DNA from 2 places in the Variovorax sp. PBL-H6 genome. Region 1 is predicted to be linked to the other one. Evidence: predicted binding sites of a transcription regulator. Region 1 holds the regulator's gene; the other holds the start of a gene.
The links. Region 1 encodes HrcA, which represses chaperone genes, less so after heat shock. Its sites were predicted from a motif close to TTAGCACTCNNNNNNNNNGAGTGCTAA; they were not measured.
Positions count from the first base shown of each region.

Region 2: groES (co-chaperone GroES) is a predicted target of HrcA. The motif match lies at 6,375-6,401, and genes of this name have one in related genera.

Region 1 covers NZ_LR594659.1:4,887,203-4,898,386, forward strand. The annotation lists gene rph (ribonuclease PH) at 1-476, opposite strand, end outside; gene G3W89_RS23175 (PP2C family protein-serine/threonine phosphatase) at 502-1,416, opposite strand; gene G3W89_RS23180 (serine/threonine protein kinase) at 1,454-2,461, opposite strand; gene G3W89_RS23185 (YicC/YloC family endoribonuclease) at 2,554-3,468, shown strand; gene gmk (guanylate kinase) at 3,483-4,103, shown strand; gene rpoZ (DNA-directed RNA polymerase subunit omega) at 4,141-4,344, shown strand; gene G3W89_RS23200 (RelA/SpoT family protein) at 4,438-6,693, shown strand; gene greB (transcription elongation factor GreB) at 6,697-7,272, opposite strand; tRNA gene G3W89_RS23210 (tRNA-Arg) at 7,330-7,406, opposite strand; tRNA gene G3W89_RS23215 (tRNA-Ile) at 7,463-7,539, opposite strand; gene hrcA (heat-inducible transcriptional repressor HrcA) at 7,576-8,580, opposite strand; gene G3W89_RS23225 (NAD kinase) at 8,609-9,505, shown strand; gene recN (DNA repair protein RecN) at 9,648-11,184, shown strand, end outside.
Region 2 covers NZ_LR594659.1:1,298,847-1,310,030, forward strand. The annotation lists gene G3W89_RS06150 (HAD-IA family hydrolase) at 1-526, shown strand, start outside; gene G3W89_RS06155 (lipocalin family protein) at 472-1,146, opposite strand; gene tal (transaldolase) at 1,255-2,208, shown strand; gene pgi (glucose-6-phosphate isomerase) at 2,205-3,758, shown strand; gene G3W89_RS06170 (DUF805 domain-containing protein) at 3,846-4,184, shown strand; gene groL (chaperonin GroEL) at 4,261-5,913, opposite strand; gene groES (co-chaperone GroES) at 5,999-6,292, opposite strand; gene G3W89_RS33470 (hypothetical protein) at 6,912-7,037, shown strand; gene G3W89_RS06185 (TonB-dependent receptor family protein) at 7,378-9,498, shown strand; gene G3W89_RS06190 (phosphoribosyltransferase) at 9,527-10,162, shown strand; gene metK (methionine adenosyltransferase) at 10,188-11,184, opposite strand, start outside.

The DNA.
Region 1 (11,184 bases):
ATCGGCGAAGCCGCGAGGGTGCCGGCCGCCAGCAGCTTGTTGACTGCATCCTGCGCCGCCACGAAGGCGCCGGTGATGGCCGCCGTGCGCGTGCCGCCGTCGGCCTGGAGCACGTCGCAGTCGAGATGGATGGTGCGCTCGCCAAGGGCAGCGAGGTCGAAGACGGCGCGCATCGAGCGGCCGATGAGGCGCTGGATTTCCTGGGTGCGGCCACTCTGCTTGCCGCGCGCGGCCTCGCGATCGCTGCGGGTGTGGGTGGCTCGCGGCAGCATGCCGTACTCGGCCGTGACCCAGCCCTCGCCGCTGCCGCGCTTGTGCGGCGGCACCTTTTCCTCGACGGAGGCGGTGCAGAGCACGCGCGTCTGCCCGAACTCGATCAGCACCGAGCCCTCGGCGTGGATGGTGAAACCGCGGGTGATGCGCACCGGACGCAGCTGGTCAGCGGCACGGTCGCCGCTTCGTACGAAAACTGTCATGTCAACCCAGGAAAAAGAGAACGGATCAGGGCTTGCGCGCTGCGGAGGAGCGCTTGATGGCTTCGTTGATCTCGGCGATCGAGCGCTCGATGGCATCTTCGTCGAGATCGTCGAGCTCGCTGTCGGAGGGCATGCCCGCCTGGATGGTGGAGGCGAAGACGCCATCGCTGATGCTGTCGGTGGATACGCCCCGCGTCTGGCCTGTCGCATCCGGCGTCTCCCATTCGAGCGCGATCAGCGTGACGTTGTCGCTGTGGGTGCCGCCGTTGCGCAAGGCCATTTCGGCGAGATCGGGCGCAACGTCGGACACGGGCTTGCCGGACGACAGGCTGCGCACGATCAGGCTCTCGTCCAGCACGCCCCACAGCCCGTCGGAGCACAGCATGATGCGATCGCCACGCTGCAGCTGCAGCGGAGCGGAGATGTCGAACAGGGGCGTGGTGGGCGAGCCCAGGCAGGTCAGCAGCAGGTTGCGGTTGACGATTTCGGCGCCGGTGGCTCCGCCGGTGCGCGGCCGCTCGGCATGGGAGTGGTCGCGCGTGCGCGTCAGCAGCTCGCCGTCGCGAACCACGTAGAGACGGGAGTCTCCGCAGTGGATCCAGGTAGCGGTGGTGCCTTGCAGGACCGCCACCACCACGGTTGTGCGGGGCGTGTCGAGCATGCCCTTGTTGCCTGCGTAACGCATGATCTGCTGGTGCGCAGCCATCACCGAAGCCGTGAGAAAGGCCTTCACATCCTTCACCATCGGCCGCGCCTCTCGCTGGTACAGCGCCGCGATGGTCTGCAGCGCCATCTGGGCGGCCACCTCGCCTTCCGGATGCCCGCCCATGCCGTCGGCCAGCACGAACAGGCCCGATTCGCGCGTGTAGCAGTAGCCCATGCGGTCTTCGTTCTTGAGACGGCCGCCTTTGCGGCTGACCTGGAAGACGGAAAATTTCACAGCACCCGCCTCGGGAAGTTAGCAACGTGGGAGGTCATCATGCCGGACGCGTGGTCGGAGCCGCCGCTTTGGGCAGGCCCTTCTTTTCGAAGGAACGCATATTGTCGATCGACAGCCGCACCTTCTCGCTGACCGTGAGCTTGGTATAGCGGCGCTCGCCTTCACGGCTGAGCTCCTTCTGCAGCGCAAAAACCGATTGCGGTCGCGACAGCGGGTCAAGCGACATGCACCACTCGACCACCTCGATCAGGTTGTCCGAATAGATGCCGCGCAGGCGCGAGAGCGACAGGCCGAGGCGGTCTTTCTCGATGCGCTGCGGCGCGTCGTTGGGCGGATAGCCCTGCATGCAGGCATAGATGCAGGCGCCGATGGCGTAGATGTCGGTCCAGGGGCCCATCGAGGAATCGCGGCGGTACATTTCGGGCGCCGCAAAGCCGGGGGTGTACATCGGGCGGATGAAGTTGCCTTCCTTGGAGAGCACTTCGCGCGCGGCGCCGAAGTCGATCATCACGGCGCGGTCATCATCGGTCACGAAGATATTGGCTGGCTTGATGTCCAGATGGAGCATCTTGTGCTGGTGCACGATTCGCAAGCCGCGCAGGATCTCGTCGAACAGGGAGCGGATGGTGGATTCGCGAAAGACCTTCTGCTTCTTGAGGTCGCGCGCCGTCACGATGAAGTCCTGCAGGGTGGCGCCCTCCAGATAGTTCATGACCATGTAGACGGTCTCGTTCTCTCGGAAGAAATTGAGCACGCTGACCACCGAGGCATGCGAGATCTGCGCGAGCGAACGCCCTTCCTCGAAAAAGCTCTTGAGCCCCAAACGGTAAAGCGATAGTTTCTCAGGCGGCACTTGCGGCGCGAGTTCGCCGGTGCCGCGGGTGGCGAGCGAAGACGGGAGGTATTCCTTGATCGCCACCTGCTGGCCGCTGTGGTCGACAGCGAGGTAGACCACGCCGAACCCACCTGCCGAGATGCGCCGCACGACGCGATATCCGCCGATGACCGTGTCTGGCAACAAGGGCGAAGGTTTGACCTTTGACATAATCCGGGAGTTTCGCCCGAAGGCGGGAGTGCGGCAAGCGAAGGTGGTGCCGTCGTCTCGGGGCGTGCACACCAATTCAAGAGCGAGGCACGATGCCAGTTTACAGCATGACCGGCTATGCCAGCGGCCAGACCGCCGCGGGCAGCGGTCACCCGGACGCCGAGCCGCGCCCCCCCGGCGCGGGCCGGCTCGGAATCGAGATCCGCTCGGTCAACAGCCGTTTTCTCGACCTCACGTTCAAGCTGCCCGAAGAGCTGCGCCAGCACGAGCCGATGCTGCGCGAGCTGCTGACCGGCCAGCTCAAGCGCGGCAAGGTCGAGGTCCGCGCGGCAATCGAGAGCGGCGCCGCAGCGGGGATCGGCGAGCCTTCGACCAAGCTGCTGCAGCGGCTCAATGGGCTGCAGGACAGCATCCAAGCCTGGCTGCCCGCCGCGCGCGAGCTCAGCGTGGCCGACGTGTTGCGCCTGGCGGCCGGCGAAACGGCCGCCCGCAGCGACTGGGGCCCGGAGCTTTCGGGGCTGGCGACGAAGACGCTCAAGGACCTGATGACCGCACGCGAGCGCGAGGGCGCACGGCTCGCCAAGATGCTGCAGGACCATCTGGCCCAACTGCGCGTCCTGGTGGCGCAGGCGCTGCCGCTGGTTCCCCAGCTCGTCCAGCAGCAACGCAACCGCTTCCTCGAACGTTGGCAGGAAGCCCTGGGCGCGAGCGGCGGAACTCCACCGGAGGCCGCACAGGACCGTGCGCTCGCGGAAGCCACGGCCTTCGCCATCCGCATCGACGTCGCTGAAGAACTCACGCGCTTGGGTTCACACCTGGATGAAATCGAGCGGCTGGTGAAGAAGGGCGGCGAGATTGGCAAGCGCCTCGACTTTCTGATTCAGGAGCTGCATCGCGAAGCCAACACTCTCGGATCCAAGTCGGCCACGCTGGAGCTCACCCGCATCGGGGTGGACATGAAAGTGCTGGTCGAACAGATGCGCGAGCAAGTTCAAAACATCGAGTAACAGGGAACGCGCGAATGGACTACCCCGGCAACATCTTCGTGGTCGCGGCGCCCAGCGGCGCCGGCAAGTCGAGCCTGGTCAAGGCCTTGATGGAGCTGGACTCCGCCGTACAGCCCTCCGTCTCGCACACCACACGGGCACCGCGTGGCCAGGAGAAGCATGGCCGCGAATACTTCTTTGTCCCGCTTTCGGAATTCGATGCAATGGTCGCGGCCGAAGCATTCGTCGAGTGGGCCCATGTACACGGACAGCGCTATGGCACCTCGAAGAAGGCGATCGAGGATCGCATCGCCCAAGGTGCCGACGTGATCCTGGAGATCGACTTCCAGGGTGCGATTCAGATCCGCAAGACCTTTGCGAACGCGGTAATGATCTTCATCCTGCCACCGAGCTGGGAAGAGCTGCGGTCCCGTCTCGAGCGGCGCGGCGAAGACAGCGCCGAAGTGATCGAGCTGCGTTTGCGGAATGCCGCCGAGGAGATGGCGCGTGCCAACGAATTCGACTTCGTTATAATCAATGAGTTATTTGAGCGCGCACTTTTCGACCTGAAGGCGATCGTCCACGCTCAGCGGCTCCGGTATTCCGCACAGCGCCGCGCGCGTGCCGACACCTTCGCTGCCCTGAACATTCCATGATCCCGACCAGGCCTCGCCTGTAAGCCGAAAGACCCAAATGGCCCGCATCACCGTCGAAGACTGCCTGCAACACATCCCGAACCGCTTCCAGCTCGTGCTGGCCGCCACCTACCGTGCGCGCATGCTGAGCCAAGGTCATGCGCCGAAGATCGAGAGCAAGAACAAGCCTGGCGTCACGGCCCTGCGAGAAATCGCCGAAGGCAAGATCGGGCTCGAAATGCTCAAGAAGGTCCCCGGTTGAGCTGACGCACACCTGCAACAAAGAAGCACCGCAACGCGGTGCTTTTTTATTGCACAAAGACATCTAACCAGTCGCCAAGCTAAAGTGACAAGCATGAGCGCGGTTGTCAAGCCCCAGTCAGGTGCCCCCAAAGGCACGCCCAGGCCGAGTCCGGCGGCGCTGAATGCAGCTGCCGCCAGCTTCGCCGCGCTCACCGATCGGCTCGATTACCTGAGCGCCGAAGACGTCGAGCAGGTGCGCCGCGCCTACCGCTTTGCCGACGAGGCGCATCTGGGCCAGCTGCGCAACAGCGGCGAACCGTACATCACTCATCCGATCGCCGTGGCCGCGCAGTGTGCGGAATGGAAGCTCGATGCGCAGGCGCTCATGGCCGCCCTGCTCCACGATGCGATCGAGGATTGCGGCGTCACCAAGTCGGAGCTGATCGAGCGCTTCGGCGCGCCAGTGGCTGAATTGGTCGATGGCCTCACAAAGCTCGACAAGCTGCGCTTCAACACCCGCGAGGAGAACCAGGCCGAGTCCTTTCGCAAGATGCTGCTGGCGATGGCGCGTGACGTGCGCGTCATCCTGGTCAAGCTGGCCGACCGCACGCACAACATGCGGACGCTCGAAGATGCCCCGCGCGAGAAGTGGGCCCGGATCTCCAGCGAGACCCTCGACATTTACGCGCCGATTGCGCACCGGCTCGGGCTCAACCAGACCTACCGGGAACTGCAGGATCTGTCTTTTCGGCACCTGCGTCCCTGGCGCTACGCGATCCTCGCGAAGGCGGTTGCCAAGGCACGCGGACGGCGCCGTGACCTGATCCAGAAGGTACAGCAGGAACTGGAAACCGCCTTCGCGGCAGCCAGCATGAGCGTGCGGATCGCCGGCCGCGAAAAAACGCTCTATTCCATCTATCGCAAGATGGAAGAAAAGCACCTGAGCTTCGCCCAGGTGACCGATATCTACGGCTTTCGCCTCATCGTGCCGTCGGTGATCGCCTGCTATACCGGTCTGGGCATCCTGCACCAGATGTACAAGCCGCTGCCGGGCAAGTTCAAGGACCACATTGCCATTGCGAAGCTGAATGGCTACCAGTCGCTGCACACCACGCTGGTGGGGCCGGCGGGTGTGAGCGTCGAATTCCAGCTGCGTACCGAAGCCATGCACGTCGTGGCCGAGTCCGGCGTGGCCGCCCACTGGCTCTACAAGGCGTCCGAACCGAGCGCGGCGACCGGCGAGAGGCTGGGCACCAAATGGCTGCAATCGCTGCTCGACATTCAGGACGAAACACGCGACGCTGCCGAATTCTGGGACCACGTCAAGGTCGATCTCTTCCCTGATGCTGTCTACGTCTTCACGCCAAAGAGCCAGATCCTGGCGTTGCCGCGCGGTGCGACGGTGGTCGACTTCGCCTATGCCATCCACAGCAACATCGGCGACCACACTTCGGCCGCGCGCATCAACGGGGACCAGGTTCCGCTGCGCACCGAGCTCAAGAACGGCGACGTGGTGGAAGTCATCACCGCACCCGTTTCGACGCCCAATCCGGCGTGGCTTGGCTTCGTACGCACCGGCCGCGCACGCTCGAAAATCCGCCACTACCTGAAGACCCTCGCGCATGCCGAGTCGGAAGGATTGGGTGAAAAGCTGCTGGCGCAGGCCCTGCGCGCGGAGGGCCTCGGGAACCTGCCGGAGGATGACGACGAGCACCAGCAGATCTGGGAAAAGCTCTTGCGCTTCACCGGCAACCGCACCCGCTCGGAGTTGCTGACCGACATCGGCTTGGGCAAGCGCATCGCCACCATCGTCGCCAAGCGGCTGATGGGGCTGCTGGCAGAACGCGGCGAAAAGCCGGACGCACTGATGCTGAGCCGCGAGCGCTTCACCGCCCACGAGGCCGTCTCCCAGGGCGCCGTCACACTGGACGGCAGCGAGAACTCCTCCGTGCGCTTCGCGCTGTGCTGCCGGCCCATTCCCGATGATCCGATCGTAGGTTATCTCGGCCACGGCGAAGGCCTGGTGGTGCATACCGAAGCTTGCGGCGTCGGGCAGCGCCTGCGGCACAAGGACAGCGAACGCTTCTTCGCCGTCGAATGGGCGGACGAACCGGTGCGCACTTTCGAGACTGGCGTGGTCATCACCGTGCGCAACGACAAGGGTGTGCTGGCGCGGGTCGCCGCCACGTTGGCGGATGCCGAGGCCGACATCACGCATGTGGAGATGGCCGACGAGACGCCGCAGGACTCCACCGACCTGCGCTTCGTGATCGCGGTGCGCGACCGGACTCACCTCGAGGCCGTGCTGCGGGCTGCGCGACGTACTCCTTCCGTGCTCGCCGCCTCGCGGACCGTTCCGGCTTCCTGAGGCTCAGCCCACGGCGGACGATGGTGGCGGATAGCTGACCGACAGCACCTCGATCTCGTGCACGCCTCCCGGCGTTGCCAACTTGACTACATCGCCTTCACGCGCCTTCAGCAGAGCCCTGGCGATCGGGGAAATCCAGCTCACCTGTCCGTGCGCGCTCTCGGCTTCATCGATGCCAATGATGGTCAGCTGCCGCTCATCGCCTGTCTCGTCCGTGTAGCGAACAGTGGCACCGAAGAAGATCTGGTCGCGGCCATGGTGGACGGATGGATCCGTCACCTCGGCGACCTCGAGTCGCTTGGTCAGGAAGCGGATGCGCCGGTCGATCTCGCGCAAGCGCTTCTTTCCGTAGAGGTAGTCGCCATTCTCGGATCGGTCACCGTTCTTGGCCGCCCAGTGAACCGCCTCGACCACCTTCGGCCGCTCGACGTCCATCAATTCGAGCAACTCGTCGCGCAGACGCGCATAGCCTTGCGGCGTGATGTAGTTCTTGCCGCCGGCGGGGAGCGGCGGCACGCCGGCCGTGCCGTCATCGTCGTCGTCGTCCGCGTCGTTCTCTTTGGTGAATGCCTTGCTCATGGCCTGAAGCTCCAAAGGAAAAAAGCCTGCAACTCTCGTTGCAGGCTTTCTTGTTGGTGGTGCGGCTGGCAGGATTCGAACCCACGACCCCTTGGTTCGTAGCCAAGTACTCTATCCAACTGAGCTACAGCCGCACAGCTTGCGAGTATAGCATGCCCGCAGAGCTGTACCGGGGGACGACGCAGTGCGGTGGTAGGCCGTGATGGGCTTGAACCATCGACCAACGGATTATGAGTCCGCTGCTCTAACCAGCTGAGCTAACGGCCCACGCAGCCGGGATTCTAGTGGGCGGCTCGCCCTTGTCTATTTGCGGTGGCTCAGCGCATTGCTGACCAGCTTCGACGTGATGTCGACGATCTGGATCATGCGCTCGTAAGGCATGCGCGTCGGCCCGATGACGCCGAGTGTTCCCACCACCTCGCCATCGACCTCGTAGTTCGCGCTGACGATCGAGAGGTCGTCGAAAGGCACGACCTGGCTTTCCCCGCCGATGAAGATCCGAACGCCCTCGGCCTGGCTTGATACGTCCAGCAGGCGAAGCAGCTGCGCTTTCTGCTCGAAGAGCTCGAAAGCTCTGCGCAGATGGCTCATGTCGCTGGAGAAATCGGTGACTGAGAACAGGTTGCGCTCGCCCGCGATCACCACTTCGTCCTGCGCCTCCGTCATCACCTCCGAACTGACCTGCACCGCTGCCTGCATGAGGGCGGCAATCTCTCCGCGCAGTTGCTCCATTTCGGACTGCAGCCGGTCGCGCACCTGTTCGATGGACAGGCCGGCGAAATGCGCATTGATGTAGTTCGAGGCTTCGACCAGCTGCGATTGCGAATAGTCGACCTCGGGAAAGATCACACGGTTCTGCACGTCGCCGTCGGGTGCGACGATGATCACCAGCAATCGACGGTCTGACAGGCGCAGGAATTCGATCTGCCGGAATACCGAGGCGCGTCGCGGCGCCATGACCACGCCGACGAACTGCGACAGGTTCGAGAGCAAATGCGCCGCATTGGCGATCACCTTCTGCGGCTGGTCGGGCGGCAGGCTGGGAGCCGCGAACTGCTCGCGCTGTGCCGTCAGCATGGTGTCGACGAACAGGCGATAGCCCCGCGCCGTTGGAATGCGTCCTGCCGAAGTGTGAGGACTGGCAATGAGCCCAAGCCCCTCCAGGTCCGACATGACATTGCGAATGGTCGCAGGCGAGAGCTCGAGCCCCGAAGCTCGGGAGAGCGTACGGGAGCCCACCGGTTGCCCTTCGGCGATGTAACGCTCTACCAGCGTCTTGAGCAGCAACTTGGCGCGATCGTCCAGCATCGAAAGATTTTAGTGTTGTAATTTACCGATGACATCCAGCTTCCGGCGCGTCGCATTGATCGGCAAGTACCAGGCATCTGGCGCGCGGGCGCCAGCCGGCGCGCTGGACGAGATCATGGAGGGCATCGGGGCGTTCCTCGAATCTCAGGGCTGCGAGGTCTTCGTCGAGCAGGGGGAAGACGGCGAGCCGCAGCGGACTCGCTACGCCGCCCTGTCTGTCGAGGAGATCGGCCGGCAATGCGATCTTGGCCTGGTGGTGGGCGGCGATGGAACGATGCTCGGCATCGGGCGCCAACTGGCATGCTACGGCCTGCCGTTGATCGGCATCAATCGTGGGCGGCTGGGCTTCATTACCGACATTGCGCTGAACGACTACCAGACCACGCTGATCCCGATGCTGGCCGGCGACTACGAGGAAGACCACCGAAGCCTCATGCAGGCGAAGGTGGTGCGCAAAGGCGCCTCCGTATTCAATGCGCTTGCCATGAACGACGTGGTCGTCAACCGCGGCGCAACCTCGGGCATGGTCGAACTCCGGGTTTCGGTGGGGCATCACTTCGTCGCCAACCATCGCGCCGACGGCATGATCATCGCGTCGCCTACCGGCTCCACCGCCTACGCACTATCGGCCGGCGGCCCGCTTCTGCATCCGGCTGTGCCGGGCTGGGTGATGGTGCCGATCGCACCGCACTCGCTCTCCAACCGCCCGATCCTGCTGCCGGACGCGGACGAGGTCTCGATCGAACTGGTCGGCGGCCGGGACGCGAGCGCCAATTTCGACATGCAGTCGCTGGCAACCATGGCAATCGGCGACCAGATCGTGGTGCGGCGCTCCGACTACCGCGTACGTTTCCTGCACCCCCGGGGCTGGAGCTATTTCGACACCTTGCGCAAGAAACTGCACTGGAACGAAGGAGGTTCCTGATCCATGAGCCGCACGGCCGCCTCGACGGCGAAAAGCACTGTAGCCAAAGGCGAAGGCACTCCAGTGAGCCCGCATGCTCAATCTGTTCGCCACCGCTCCCGGGCGCATGTTGCGCCCTTCAGTATTTCGAGCGGGCACTGACATGGCACTGCGACGCATCGCCTTGCGCGATTTTGTGATTGTGCGCGCGCTCGAACTCGATCTGGCCACCGGCTTCACCGTGCTGACCGGCGAGACCGGCGCCGGCAAGTCGATCCTGATCGACGCGCTTCAATTGGCCCTCGGCAATCGTGCGGACGCCAGCGCGGTTCGCGAAGGCGCGGAGCGCCTCGACGTCAGCGCCGAGTTCGATAGCGAGCCTGCTCTCGCCGGTTGGCTGGACGAAGGCGGCTTCGAGGCCGGCGATGCGTTGCTGCTGCGCCGGACGGTTGATCTCCAAGGCCGAAGCCGCGGCTGGATCAACGGCAGCCCCGCGACGGCAACGCAACTGCGCGAACTCGGCGACCGGCTCCTCGACATCCACGGCCAGCACGCGTGGCAAAGCCTGACGCGCCCCGAGGCGGTGCGCCGGCTGCTCGACGCCTATGCCGGCGCCGAAGATGCAGTTGCGGCTCTCGCGCAGGCTTGGCAAGGGTGGCGTCACGCTGTCACAGCGCTGGACAAGGCGCGCTCGGCCCAGGATTCGCTGCAGCGCGAGCGCGAACGCCTCCAATGGCAAGTGGGCGAGGTCATGAAGCTCGCCCCGGGTGCCGATGAGTGGGAAGAGCTCGCGGCGAGCCACACCCGTATATCCAATGCGCAGGCGCTCATCGACGCCGCCGAAGGCGCCTGCGGCGCGCTGGAAGACGACGAGAGCGGTGCCCTGGCCGCGCTGAACCGGGCCGTCACGCTGCTGCAGAACTGCGAGCATATCGAGCCTGCCTTCAAGGAATTGGGCGAAGTGCTGGCTTCGAGCGTGGCTCAGGCTTCGGATGCCGCGCACTCCCTGCACGGCTATTTGCGCCAAGCCGACGCGGACCCGCAGCGGCTTGCCGAACTCGACGAGCGGATGGGCCTGTGGATGTCGCTCGCCCGCCGCTACAAGCGCACGCCGGCCGAGCTTCCTTCGCTGCTCGCGAGCTGGCAGGCCGACCTGCAGGCCTTGGATGCGCAAAGTGATCTGGAAGCGCTGGAGCGCGCCGAGAACGCGGCGCAACAGGCCTACACGAAGGCCGCCAGGGCCTTGAGCAAGGCCCGGAAGCAGGCGGCCCCGCGGCTGGCACAGGCCGTGACCCAGGCGATGCAGGGCCTCGGCATGCAGGGCGGGCGCTTCGAGGTCGCGCTGGAAACGCTGGCCGAGCCTGCCCGCCATGGGTTGGAGGACGTGGCCTTCCTGGTCGCGGGCCATCCGGGCAGCACGCCACGCGCAATCGGCAAGGTCGCCTCCGGCGGCGAGCTCTCGCGCATCGCGCTGGCGATCGCGGTCACGACAAGCCAGCTCGGCGCCGCGCAGACCCTGATCTTCGACGAGGTTGACGCCGGGGTCGGCGGCGCAGTGGCCGAGACCGTCGGCCGCCTCATGAAGCAGTTGGGCCGCGATCGCCAGGTACTTGCGGTCACCCATCTGCCGCAGGTGGCTGCCTGCGCAGATCACCACCTGCTGGTCGCCAAGCAGCAGACGAGCGCAAAAAGCCTGGGCG
Region 2 (11,184 bases), 3.6 Mb from region 1:
CTGGCTTGGCTTCGACCGCGGCACGCACAGCCTGGAAGACGCTATCGGGCGCATGGCGCTGCGCCTCTCGCTGCCCGTGGAGCGGCTCAGCACGACGCTGGCGCCGATGGGCGAGCGCCTCGAGCCCATCGACGTCACCATCGAGCTGCTCGCATCGCTGCGCGCGCGCCGCGATGCCGGGGAGGCGCTGCGGCTTTACTACCTCTCCAACATGCCGGCACCCTACGCGCGCGTGCTCGAGCAACGCCATGATTTCTTTCAGTGGTTCGACGGTGGCGTCTTCTCGGGCGACGTCCGCATGATCAAACCGCAGCCCGAAATCTACGAACTGCTCGCAGCGCGCTATGGGCTGAAGGCGCCCGACACCGTGTTCATCGACGACTCCGCGGCCAATGTAGCGGCGGCTCGTGCACTGGGCTGGGAGGCCATCCACTGCGAGGCGCCGAGTGCGCTGCCTTCGCAGCTGGCGGCCTACTTGCCGGTGCGCTCGATCCTGTCGACCTCGAACCCCAGCGAGCGCGCGTAATCGAGTTCGGCTTCGAGCGCTGCATCGTCCAGCCGCGGTGCGCGTGACAGTACCCACAAGTACTTTCGGTCCGGCGTCCCGACCAGCGCCACCTGATAGTCCCGATCGAGCCTGAGGATCCAGTAGTCGCCCCAGACCAGGGGAAGCCAGCGCATCCAGTCGGGCGCAAAGCTCACCTCCAGCCGGCCGGCGCCGGGCTGCCCGGCGACCGGTGCAACGCGGGCGACCCCGAGTGATTCCTCGAGGCGTCCATCCGGCAGCGTGCAACGATTGAGCACCTGCAGCTTGCCGTCCTCCAGCAGCGTGTATTCGGCCGTGACTTCGCCTGCGCAGTTCTTCTCGAACCGGTTGGGCAGGCGCGCCTGCTCGTGCCACAGCCCCACATAGCGCTGCAGATCGACCGGCGCGACCACCTGCAACGGCGCGCGCATCAACGGCGCGCCGTCGGCGGGGCCGGCCACGCGCTCGCTTCGCGACGCGCGGGCGGTCGTGAACGCCAGCAGCGTCAGCACCCCGCCGACGCAGAAAGCCGTCGCCAGAGTGCCGATGGACGCGCTGTGCACTCGGTCGTCGAAGACGACGCGCTGTGGCACAGCGGACTGGGGGCGGCGAGTAAACATGGGCATTCCTCTGAGTCGGTCAGGAGACCGACCTTAGGCGCGCGCCTGAAGCGGCGTCGTCAGCCGGGGACCACACGAACTGTAGTTTTGCGGCGGGATAATGGCCGCATGAACCAACTCGATGCCCTCCGCCAGTGGACCACCGTGGTGGCCGATACCGGCGATTTCCGCCAACTGGCCCAGTTCAAGCCCCAGGACGCGACCACCAATCCTTCTCTCATCCTCAAGGCGGTCCAGAAGGCGGAGTACCGGCCGTTGCTCGACGAGGCCGTGAAGAAGCACGGCCATCTCGCGACCGACGAGGTCATCGACCGCCTCCTGGTGCGCTTCGGCACCGAGATCCTCTCGCTCATTCCCGGCCGGGTCTCGACCGAAGTCGATGCCCGGCTGAGCTTCGATACCGGCGCCACCGTGGCGCGGGCCGAGCGGATCGTCGCGCTCTACCGTGCCGAGGACGTCGACACCGAAAAGCACTTGCTGATCAAGATCGCCGCCACCTGGGAAGGCATCGAGGCAGCGCGCCAGCTGGAGCAGAAGGGCATCCACACCAACCTCACGCTGCTGTTCTCCTTTGCTCAGGCGGTGGCGTCCGGCGCGGCGGGCGTGCAGCTGATCTCCCCCTTCGTAGGGCGCATCTACGACTGGCACAAGAAGGCGGCCGGCAGTGCCTGGGACGAAGCGGCCCGCGCGGGTGCCAACGATCCGGGCGTCCAGTCGGTACGCCAGATTTTCGAGTACTACAAGAAGCACGGCATCCGGACCGAGGTGATGGGCGCCAGCTTCCGCAACGTGGGGCAGATCGCAGCGCTCGCAGGCTGCGATCTGCTGACCATCAGCCCCGAGCTGCTGTCCGAGCTCGCCGCCAGCGAAGCGCCGCTCGCGCATGCACTCGACGCCGATGCCGCTCAGGCACTCGACATTCCGAAGCTGGTCCTGGACGAGCCGGCTTTCCGTTTCGCACTCAACGAAGACGCGATGGCCACCGAGAAGCTGTCCGAAGGCATCCGCGCCTTCGCGGCCGACGCGGTCAAGCTGGAGAAGCTGATGGAGGAAATCGAATGACCCGCACCCGCACGCGTTGCGACCGCACTTCGGCTTGGGGCCGCCTGCAGGCGCACTACGACGCGGGCGGCCGCGAGTTCGATCTGCGCCGAGCCTTTGCCGCCGATCCGCAGCGCTTCGATGTCTTCAGCCAACCGGCACCGCACCTCTTCGCGGATCTGTCGAAGAACCTGATCGACGCGAAGACCGAAGCCCTGTTGCTGGCGCTGGCCCGCGAAGCCGGCATCGAGGCACATCGCGATGCCATGTTTGCCGGTGAACACATCAACGCGACCGAAGACCGCGCCGTGCTCCACACATTGCTGCGCGCGCCGGCCTCGATGGCGGTTCTGCCCTCGCTGGCGGGCAAGCTGGCGCAGGTGCACGCCACGCTCGACGCCATGCTGGCCTATGCCGAGCAGGTGCGCGCCGACCACACCATCACCGACGTGGTCAACATCGGCATCGGCGGCTCGGACCTCGGCCCGCAGATGGCCGTGCCCGCGCTCGATGCCTACGTGGCGCCGGGCAAGCGCTTTCACTTCGTCTCGAACGTCGATGGCCACGAACTGGCCAGCGTGCTGCGCGGCCTGGCACCCGAGCACACGCTGTTCCTGATCGCCTCCAAGACCTTCACCACGGCCGAGACCATGGCCAACGCCCACTCGGCCAAGCGGTGGTTCGAGCAATCGGGCAATGCCGACATCGCCCATCACTTCGCCGCGCTCACCACCAACGTCGAGGCCGCGCGTGCCTTCGGGATCGAAACCACCTTCGGCTTCTGGGATTGGGTGGGTGGGCGGTATTCGCTGTGGTCCTCCATCGGGCTGCCGATCGCGCTGGCCATTGGCGCCGACGGATTTCGCCGGCTGCTCGCCGGCGCGCACGCGATGGACGCGCATTTCCGCAGCGCCCCGCTGGCGCAGAACCTGCCGGTGCGCCTGGGGCTCATCGATGTCTGGTATCGCAACTTCCACCGCTTCAGGAGCCGCAGCATCGCGCCCTACCACAGCGCATTGCAGCGCTTGCCCGCCTACCTGCAGCAGCTGGAAATGGAAAGCAACGGCAAGCAGGTCGACGCGAGCGGTGCCGCGCTGCCGTTCGACACCTCGCCGGTCCTGTGGGGCGAACCCGGCACCAACGGGCAGCATGCCTACTTCCAGATGCTGCACCAGGGCACGGACGTGATCCCGCTGGAGTTCATCGCCGTGCGCGAGCCGGCACATGACCTGGAAGGCCATCATCCCAAGCTGCTGGCCAATGCGCTCGCGCAGGCGCAGGCACTGATGATCGGCAAGCAGGACGCCGGCGGGCACCGTAACTTTCCCGGAAATCGGCCGAGCAGCTTCTTCGTCTTCGACCAGCTGAATCCCGAGGCGCTGGGCGCCTTCCTCGCGATGTACGAGCACCGCGTGTTCACCAGCGGCGCGTTGTGGGGGATCAACAGCTTCGACCAGTGGGGCGTGGAGCTCGGCAAGGTGCTTGCCAAGGACATCGAGCCGCGCCTCGCCTCCGGCGACACGACAGGCATCGATGCCTCGACGGCCGGGCTGCTGGCGCGGCTGCGCTAGCCTGCGCCGAGTCATCAAGGCCGGTGAACCGCCCTTTATGATGGCCGCGGGAGTTTTCCCGTGGGAACTATAAAGAGGAGCTGTTCGATGAATTTTCAAGAAGCCGTCAAGACCTGCTTCAGCAAATACGTGGACTTCAGCGGCCGCGCTTCGCGGTCCGAATACTGGTGGTTCGTGCTGGCCTACGTGATCGCGGCGATCGTGGCCGGCTTCATCCACCAGGTCCTCTATGGTCTCGTGGTCCTTGCCTTCCTGCTGCCGATGATGGCGGCCGGCGCGCGACGCCTGCACGACATCGGCAAGAGCGGGTGGTGGCTGCTGCTGGGCCTGATCCCGCTGGTGAACTTGGTGCTCCTGTACTTTGCCGTGCAGCCGAGCCAACCCGAGAGCAACGAATACGGTGCACCGCCGCTTGCCGTCGCCTGAGGCTTCGGCGCCCCAATGAAAAAAACCCCGCGGTTCGCACCGCGGGGTTTTTTGTTGGCTGAAGTGCCGGGCCGTCTTACATGCCCATGCCGCCCATGCCACCCATGCCGCCCATGTCGGGCATGCCGCCGCCGGCAGGCGCTTCGTCCTTCGGCGCTTCGGCGATCATGGCTTCCGTCGTCAGCAACAGCGAGGCCACCGAGGCGGCGTTCTGAAGTGCGGTGCGGGTCACCTTGGTCGGGTCCAGGATGCCCAGCTCGAGCATGTCGCCGTAGGTGTCGTTCTGCGCATTGAAGCCGTAGTTGCCCTTGCCGGCCAGAACTGCGTTCACCACCACGCTGGCTTCGCCGCCGGCGTTGAACACGATCTCGCGCAGCGGCGCTTCGATGGCCTTGAGCACCAGGCGGATGCCGGCGTCTTGATCAGCGTTGTCGCCCTTGAGCTTGTCGCCCACAGCTTGCTTGGCGCGCAGGAGCGCCACGCCGCCGCCGGCCACCACGCCTTCTTCCACTGCAGCGCGGGTGGCGTGCAGGGCGTCTTCGACGCGCGCCTTCTTTTCCTTCATCTCGACTTCGGTGGCGGCGCCAACCTTGATCACCGCCACGCCGCCGGCCAGCTTGGCCACGCGCTCTTGCAGCTTCTCGCGGTCGTAGTCGCTGGTGGCTTCCTCGATCTGCACGCGGATCTGCTTCACGCGGGCTTCGATGTCGGCACCGGCGCCGGCGCCGTCGATGATGATGGTGTTTTCCTTGCCCACTTCGATGCGCTTGGCTTGGCCGAGGTCAGCCAGCGTCACCTTCTCGAGCGTCAGACCCACTTCTTCGGCGATGACCTTGCCGCCCGTCAGGATGGCGATGTCTTCCAGCATGGCCTTGCGGCGGTCGCCGAAGCCAGGCGCCTTGACGGCCACGACCTTCAGGATGCCGCGGATGGTATTCACCACCAGGGTCGCGAGGGCTTCGCCTTCGACTTCCTCGGCGATGATCAGCAGCGGACGGCCGGCCTTGGCGACTTGCTCGAGCGTCGGCAGCAGGTCGCGGATGTTGCTGATCTTCTTGTCGAACAGCAGCACGAACGGGTTTTCGAGAATCGCGCTTTGCTTTTCGGGATTGTTGATGAAGTAGGGCGACAGGTAGCCGCGGTCGAACTGCATGCCTTCGACGACTTCCAGCTCGCTGTCCAGCGACTTGCCGTCTTCGACGGTGATCACGCCTTCCTTGCCGACCTTGTCCATCGCGTCCGCGATGATCTTGCCGATGGCTTCGTCGCTGTTGGCCGAGATCGAGCCGACCTGGGCGATTTCCTTCGAGGTGGTGGTGGCCTTCGAAGCCTTCCTGAGCTCTTCGACCAGGGCGGTGACCGCCTTGTCGATGCCGCGCTTCAGGTCCATCGGGTTCATGCCCGCGGCCACGTACTTGAAGCCTTCGCGCACGATGGCCTGGGCCAGCACGGTCGCGGTGGTGGTGCCATCACCGGCGTTGTCCGAGGTCTTGGAGGCCACTTCCTTCACGAGCTGAGCGCCCATGTTCTGGAGCTTGTCCTTGAGCTCGATTTCCTTGGCCACGGACACACCGTCCTTGGTCACGGTGGGGGCGCCGAAGGAGCGCTCGAGCACCACGTTGCGGCCCTTGGGGCCCAGGGTCACCTTGACCGCATTGGCCAGGATGTTCACGCCTTCGACCATGCGTGCGCGGGCTTCGCCGCCGAAGACTACGTCTTTTGCTGCCATGAGATTTCTCCGAAAAAATGTTGACTTGGTCAGTTGGGGACAGAGCAGTCGATCGCTTTGCGCTCGCCGGGTCTGTCCCGCAAAATCACTTCGTTTCGACGACCGCGAACAGGTCGTCTTCCTTCATGACCAGCAGCTCGTCGCCCTCGACCTTGACGGTCTGGCCGCTGTACTTGCCGAACAGCACACGGTCGCCGACCTTGATGTTCAGGGCGATCAGGTCGCCCTTGTCGTTCTTCTTGCCAGGTCCGACGGCCAGGACTTCGCCCTGGTCGGGCTTCTCGGCGGCGTTGTCGGGGATCACGATGCCCGAGGCGGTCTTGGTTTCGCTTTCAATGCGCTTGACGATCACGCGATCGTGCAAAGGACGAAGTTTCATTTCATCTCCTGGATAAGAAACGGGGTTCGGTTTTTGGGCGGCGGCTGGGGGCCGCCTGCCTGGCCACGGAAGCGGAATGTTGTTAGCACTCCTCTTCAGCGAGTGCTAATGATAAGCGCAAATCTGACGCTTTCAAGAGCCTCCGAGAACGTTTAGCGGGGGCTACCGCCGTCACTCGCCCAAGGCGCAGCGCCGGTGCCATCGCACCACGCGGTGTCCGCAGCAGCGGTCCACGATGCGTGCAGCCCGTTCCTGTTCACCGTGAATGTCCCAGCGCCTGTCCACCCAAATCATGGCCTCGTAGAGGTCATCCGGTCGCCCGTCGAGTCGAACTTGTCCAGCAGAGCCTTGGGGAGTGCCCGCTTCGAAAACTCATCGCCGCTCGCAGCTTCGTTGCGCAGCAGATCGAGCCGGGATTGGCCCGCAGTCCCCGCGGCAGGGCCACGTGTTCACGCCGCTGCGCGGCGAGCAGTGGGAGGTCGAGGTCAAGTACGAGCCCGCCAGCCGCAGCATCGCCTTCAGCGCGGCGGCTTCTGACCGAGCTGCTCGTCGAGTTCGGTGTAGTTGTAGTGCGCCGTGACGTCGAGGTTGGGCGTGATTCACCGTGGGCGCCACCGGCATGATCAACACGTGGGCCGACCTGGTGATCAAGTACTGGCAGTACGAGATGATGGTGGCGATGTCGTGCTGGGCAGTGGCCTCTACCTATGGCTCAGGCGCGGCAAGGCCGTGCCTGCCGGGGTGACGCCAGTTGTACCGGGGCAGGGCACGCAAGCGGCCCCGAGGGCACGCCCGGGCGTGACGGCGAAGGCGAGGTCATGACGAAGCCGCGCCATCCTTTCTGGCACCTGTGGGGTGGCCGACCCTGCTGGGCGTGCTCACGTCCGTCGGCTTGGTGTCGGCGCTCTTCAGCGATGGCGGACTGGGCGATGCAGTGGCCTGGGTCGCACTTGGCATTCCGACCTGCGCGGGCTTCTGGTACGGCTGGCGGCGGCCGCGCAAAGGCTTCTGGTTTCGAGACGTACCCAGCGCCCTAGGGTCTTGCCCACCACGGCCACGCGGCTGCCAACCCCAGAATGGCCGCGATGAAATCCAGCCTCTCCGCGGCCGGCCTGCTCGCCGCCGTTTCCTGTGCCACCCAGGCGCAAGATGCTCTGCCCGCGCCCATGCTGCGCGAGATCACCGTGTCCACTCCGCGCGGCGAGGTGCGGTCTTTCGACGTGCCGGGCTCGGTCGACCGCGTCGATGGCAGCGAGATGCGCGACGCGCGGCTCGGGGTGAACCTGTCCGAAAGCCTCGGTGCGGTGCCGGGGCTGCAGCTCCAGAATCGCCAGAATTACGCGCAGGACCTGCAGCTGTCCATCCGTGGCTTCGGCGCGCGCTCCACCTTCGGCGTGCGCGGCGTGCGCCTCTACGTGGACGGTATCCCGGCCACGCTGCCGGACGGCCAGGGCCAGACCTCCAACATCGACATCGGCTCCGTCGACCGGGTCGAGATCCTGCGCGGGCCTTTCTCTGCGCTCTATGGCAATTCGTCCGGCGGCGTGGTCCAGGCCTTCACCGAGGAAGGGGAGGGGCCACCCACGTTCGGTTTCTCGTCGGCCGGCGGCAGCTTCGGCACCTGGCGTGTTGGCAGCAAGCTCAGCGGTTCGGCCGGCACGGTCGACTACACGCTGAGTGCGAGCCGCTTTCACACAGACGGCTGGCGCGAGCACAGCGCTGCGGACCGCGAGATCCAGAACGGCAAGCTGGGCTTTCGGATGGACGACGGCAGCAAGCTCACGTTGGTCTTCAACAGCGTGCATGTCTACGCGCAGGACCCGCTGGGCCTGTCGGCCGAGCTGTACGCGCTCGACCCGCGCGGCGCCCCCCTGGCAACGCAGTTCGACACGCGCAAGACGGTCGACCAGCAGCAACTGGGCCTCACGTACGAGCGCCGCATCGATGCGCGCAACGCGCTGCGTCTGATGGTGTACGGCGGGCAGCGCAGCACCGTGCAGTTCCAGTCGATTCCGCCTTCTCCTGCGCAAGTGGACCCGCGGCATGCCGGTGGCGTGATCGATCTGGCGCGCGATTACGGCGGTGTGGACCTGCGCTGGAGTGCCAACCTGGAATTGGCCGATCGGCCCTTCGACCTCGTTGCCGGCTTGGCCTACGACAACTTGCGGGAGCAGCGCCGCGGCTTCGAGAACTTCTTCGGACGCGCGGCGGCGCCGCTGGCGCTCGGCGTCCAGGGCAGGCTGCGCCGCGACGAGCGCAACGAGGTACGCAACCTCGATCCCTATGTGCAGGGCAGCTGGCGCTTCGCCGAGCGCTGGACGCTGGAAGCCGGTGTGCGCCGCAGCAATGTGCGCTTCTCTTCGCGCGACCTCTACATCCTCGGCCCCAACGGAGACGACAGCGGCAGCGCGCGCTATGGCAAGACCCTGCCGGTGGCCTCGCTGCGCTACCAGGCCATGCCCGACCTGGCGCTCTACGCCTCCGCGGGCCGTGGCTTCGAGACTCCGACGCTCAACGAGCTGTCCTACCGCGCCGATGGCACCGGCGGGCTCAATTTCGGGTTGCAGCCCTCGGTCAACACCAGCGTCGAGGTCGGGGCGAAGGCGCGCCTCGCCGGCGGGCTGCTGACCGCGGCTCTGTTCCGGACCCGCACGCGGGACGAGATCGTGACCAACACCAACATCGGCGGCCGCGCCACCTTCCAGAACGCCGGGCGCACAAAGCGGGATGGCTTCGAACTTGCCTGGCAGCACGAGACGCTGGACCACTGGCGCACGCAGCTGGCCTACACCTGGCTCGACGCGCGCTACCGCGATGGCTTCTGTTCTCCTTCGCCCTGCAGCGCGGGCACCACGGTGCCCGCCGGCAAGCGCATCCCGGGAATTGCCGAGCACGCGCTCTTTGCCTCCTTCGGCTGGGTGCCGCCCGAGGGTTGGCGCGCCGGCGCCGAGCTGCGCGCGCTCAGCGGCATCGCTGCCAATGACCGCAACAGCGCCCGCATGCCGGGCTATGCGGTGGCGTCGCTCTACGCCGGGTACGTGAAGCGCTGGGAGCGCTGGGACCTCAACGCCTTCGCGCGGATCGACAACCTCTTCGACCGGCGCTATGTCGGGTCGGTGATCGTGAACGAGGGCAACGCGCGCTACTTCGAACCTGCCCTGGAGCGCAACTGGACGCTCGGCGTCGGGGCGGCGTATCGTTTCTGAAATCCCGCTGCCATGACGAGGAGCGCAGATGGAATTCAAGGACCGATACGAGGCGGGCCGCATGCTCGCGAGCGCACTGGAGGCGTACCGCGGCCAGTCTGATGTGGTGGTGCTGGCGCTGCCGCGCGGCGGGGTGCCGGTGGCCTGGGAAGTCGCCCGGGCGCTACAGGCATCGCTGGATGTGCTGGTGGTGCGCAAGCTCGGTTTCCCGGGGCAGGAGGAGCTCGCGATGGGCGCGATCGGGCCCGGGGGCGTGCGCGTCATGTCCGATGTCCCGCCGATGTGGCCGGTGTCCGAGGCGGAAGTGCAGCAGGTGATCGAACGCGAGCAGGCCGAGCTGGCGCGCCGCGAGCGGCTCTACCGCGGCGAGCGCCCGCCGCTGGCGCTGACCGGGCGCGTCGTCCTCCTGGTCGACGATGGCCTTGCCACCGGCGCCACCATGCACGCGGCCGTGCTTGCGGTGCGCGCAATGCAGGCGCAGCGCATCGTGGTGGCGGTGCCCGTGGGCTCGAGAGAGGCCGTGCAACTGCTCAACACAGTGGCGGACGAAGTCGTCTGTGCCCACGTGCCAGAGCCGTTTCGCGCGGTGGGCATCTGGTACGAGGACTTCGGGCAGACCAGCGACGAAGAAGTACGCCGGCTGCTGCAGGGCGACGGCGCCTGACTCGTCGAGGCGCCCCCTTCGGCTCTCAGCGCCCTGCGGCGGCTCGCAGCGCCGCTGCCTTGCTCGTGTCTTCCCAGGTGAACTCGGGCTCTTCACGGCCGAAGTGCCCATAGGCCGCGGTCTTGCCGTAGATGGGGCGCAGCAGGTCGAGCATCTGGATGATGCCCTTCGGGCGGAGGTCGAAATGCTCCTGCACCAGCTCCGCAAGCTTCTCGTCCGGGATCACGCCGGTGCCTTCGGTGTAGACCGTCACGTTCATCGGGCGCGCCACGCCGATTGCATAGGCGACCTGGATCTGGCACTGGCGCGCCAGGCCCGCTGCCACGATGTTCTTGGCCACATAGCGCGCCGCGTAGGCGGCCGAGCGGTCCACCTTGCTCGGGTCCTTGCCCGAGAAGGCGCCGCCGCCGTGCGGGCAGGCGCCGCCATAGGTGTCGACGATGATCTTGCGGCCGGTCAGGCCGCAGTCGCCCTGCGGTCCGCCGATGACGAAGCGGCCGGTGGGGTTGATCAGGTACTTGGTGTCCTTCAGCCACTCCTTGGGCAGGACCGGCTTGATGATCTCCTCGATGATGGCTTCGTTGAACGAGGCTTTCATCTTGGTCGGCGTCTCGCTCTGGTCCGGATGGTGCTGCGTGGAGAGCACGACCGTGTCGATGCTGTGCGGCTTGCCGTCGACGTAGCGCATCGTGACCTGGCTCTTGGCATCGGGGCGCAGGAAGGGCAGGCGGCCGTCCTTGCGCAGCTGGGCCTGGCGCTCCACCAGCCGGTGGGCGTAGTAGATCGGCGCGGGCATCAGCTCGGGCGTCTCGTCGCAGGCGTAACCGAACATGAGGCCCTGGTCGCCGGCGCCGGTGTTGAGGTGATCGTCGCTCGCGTGGTCCACGCCCTGGGCGATGTCGTTGGACTGCTTGTCGTAGCAGACCATCACTGCGCAGCCCTTGTAGTCGATGCCGTAGTCGGTGTTGTCGTAGCCGATGCGCTTGATGGTGTCGCGCGCCACCTGGATGTAGTCGACGTGG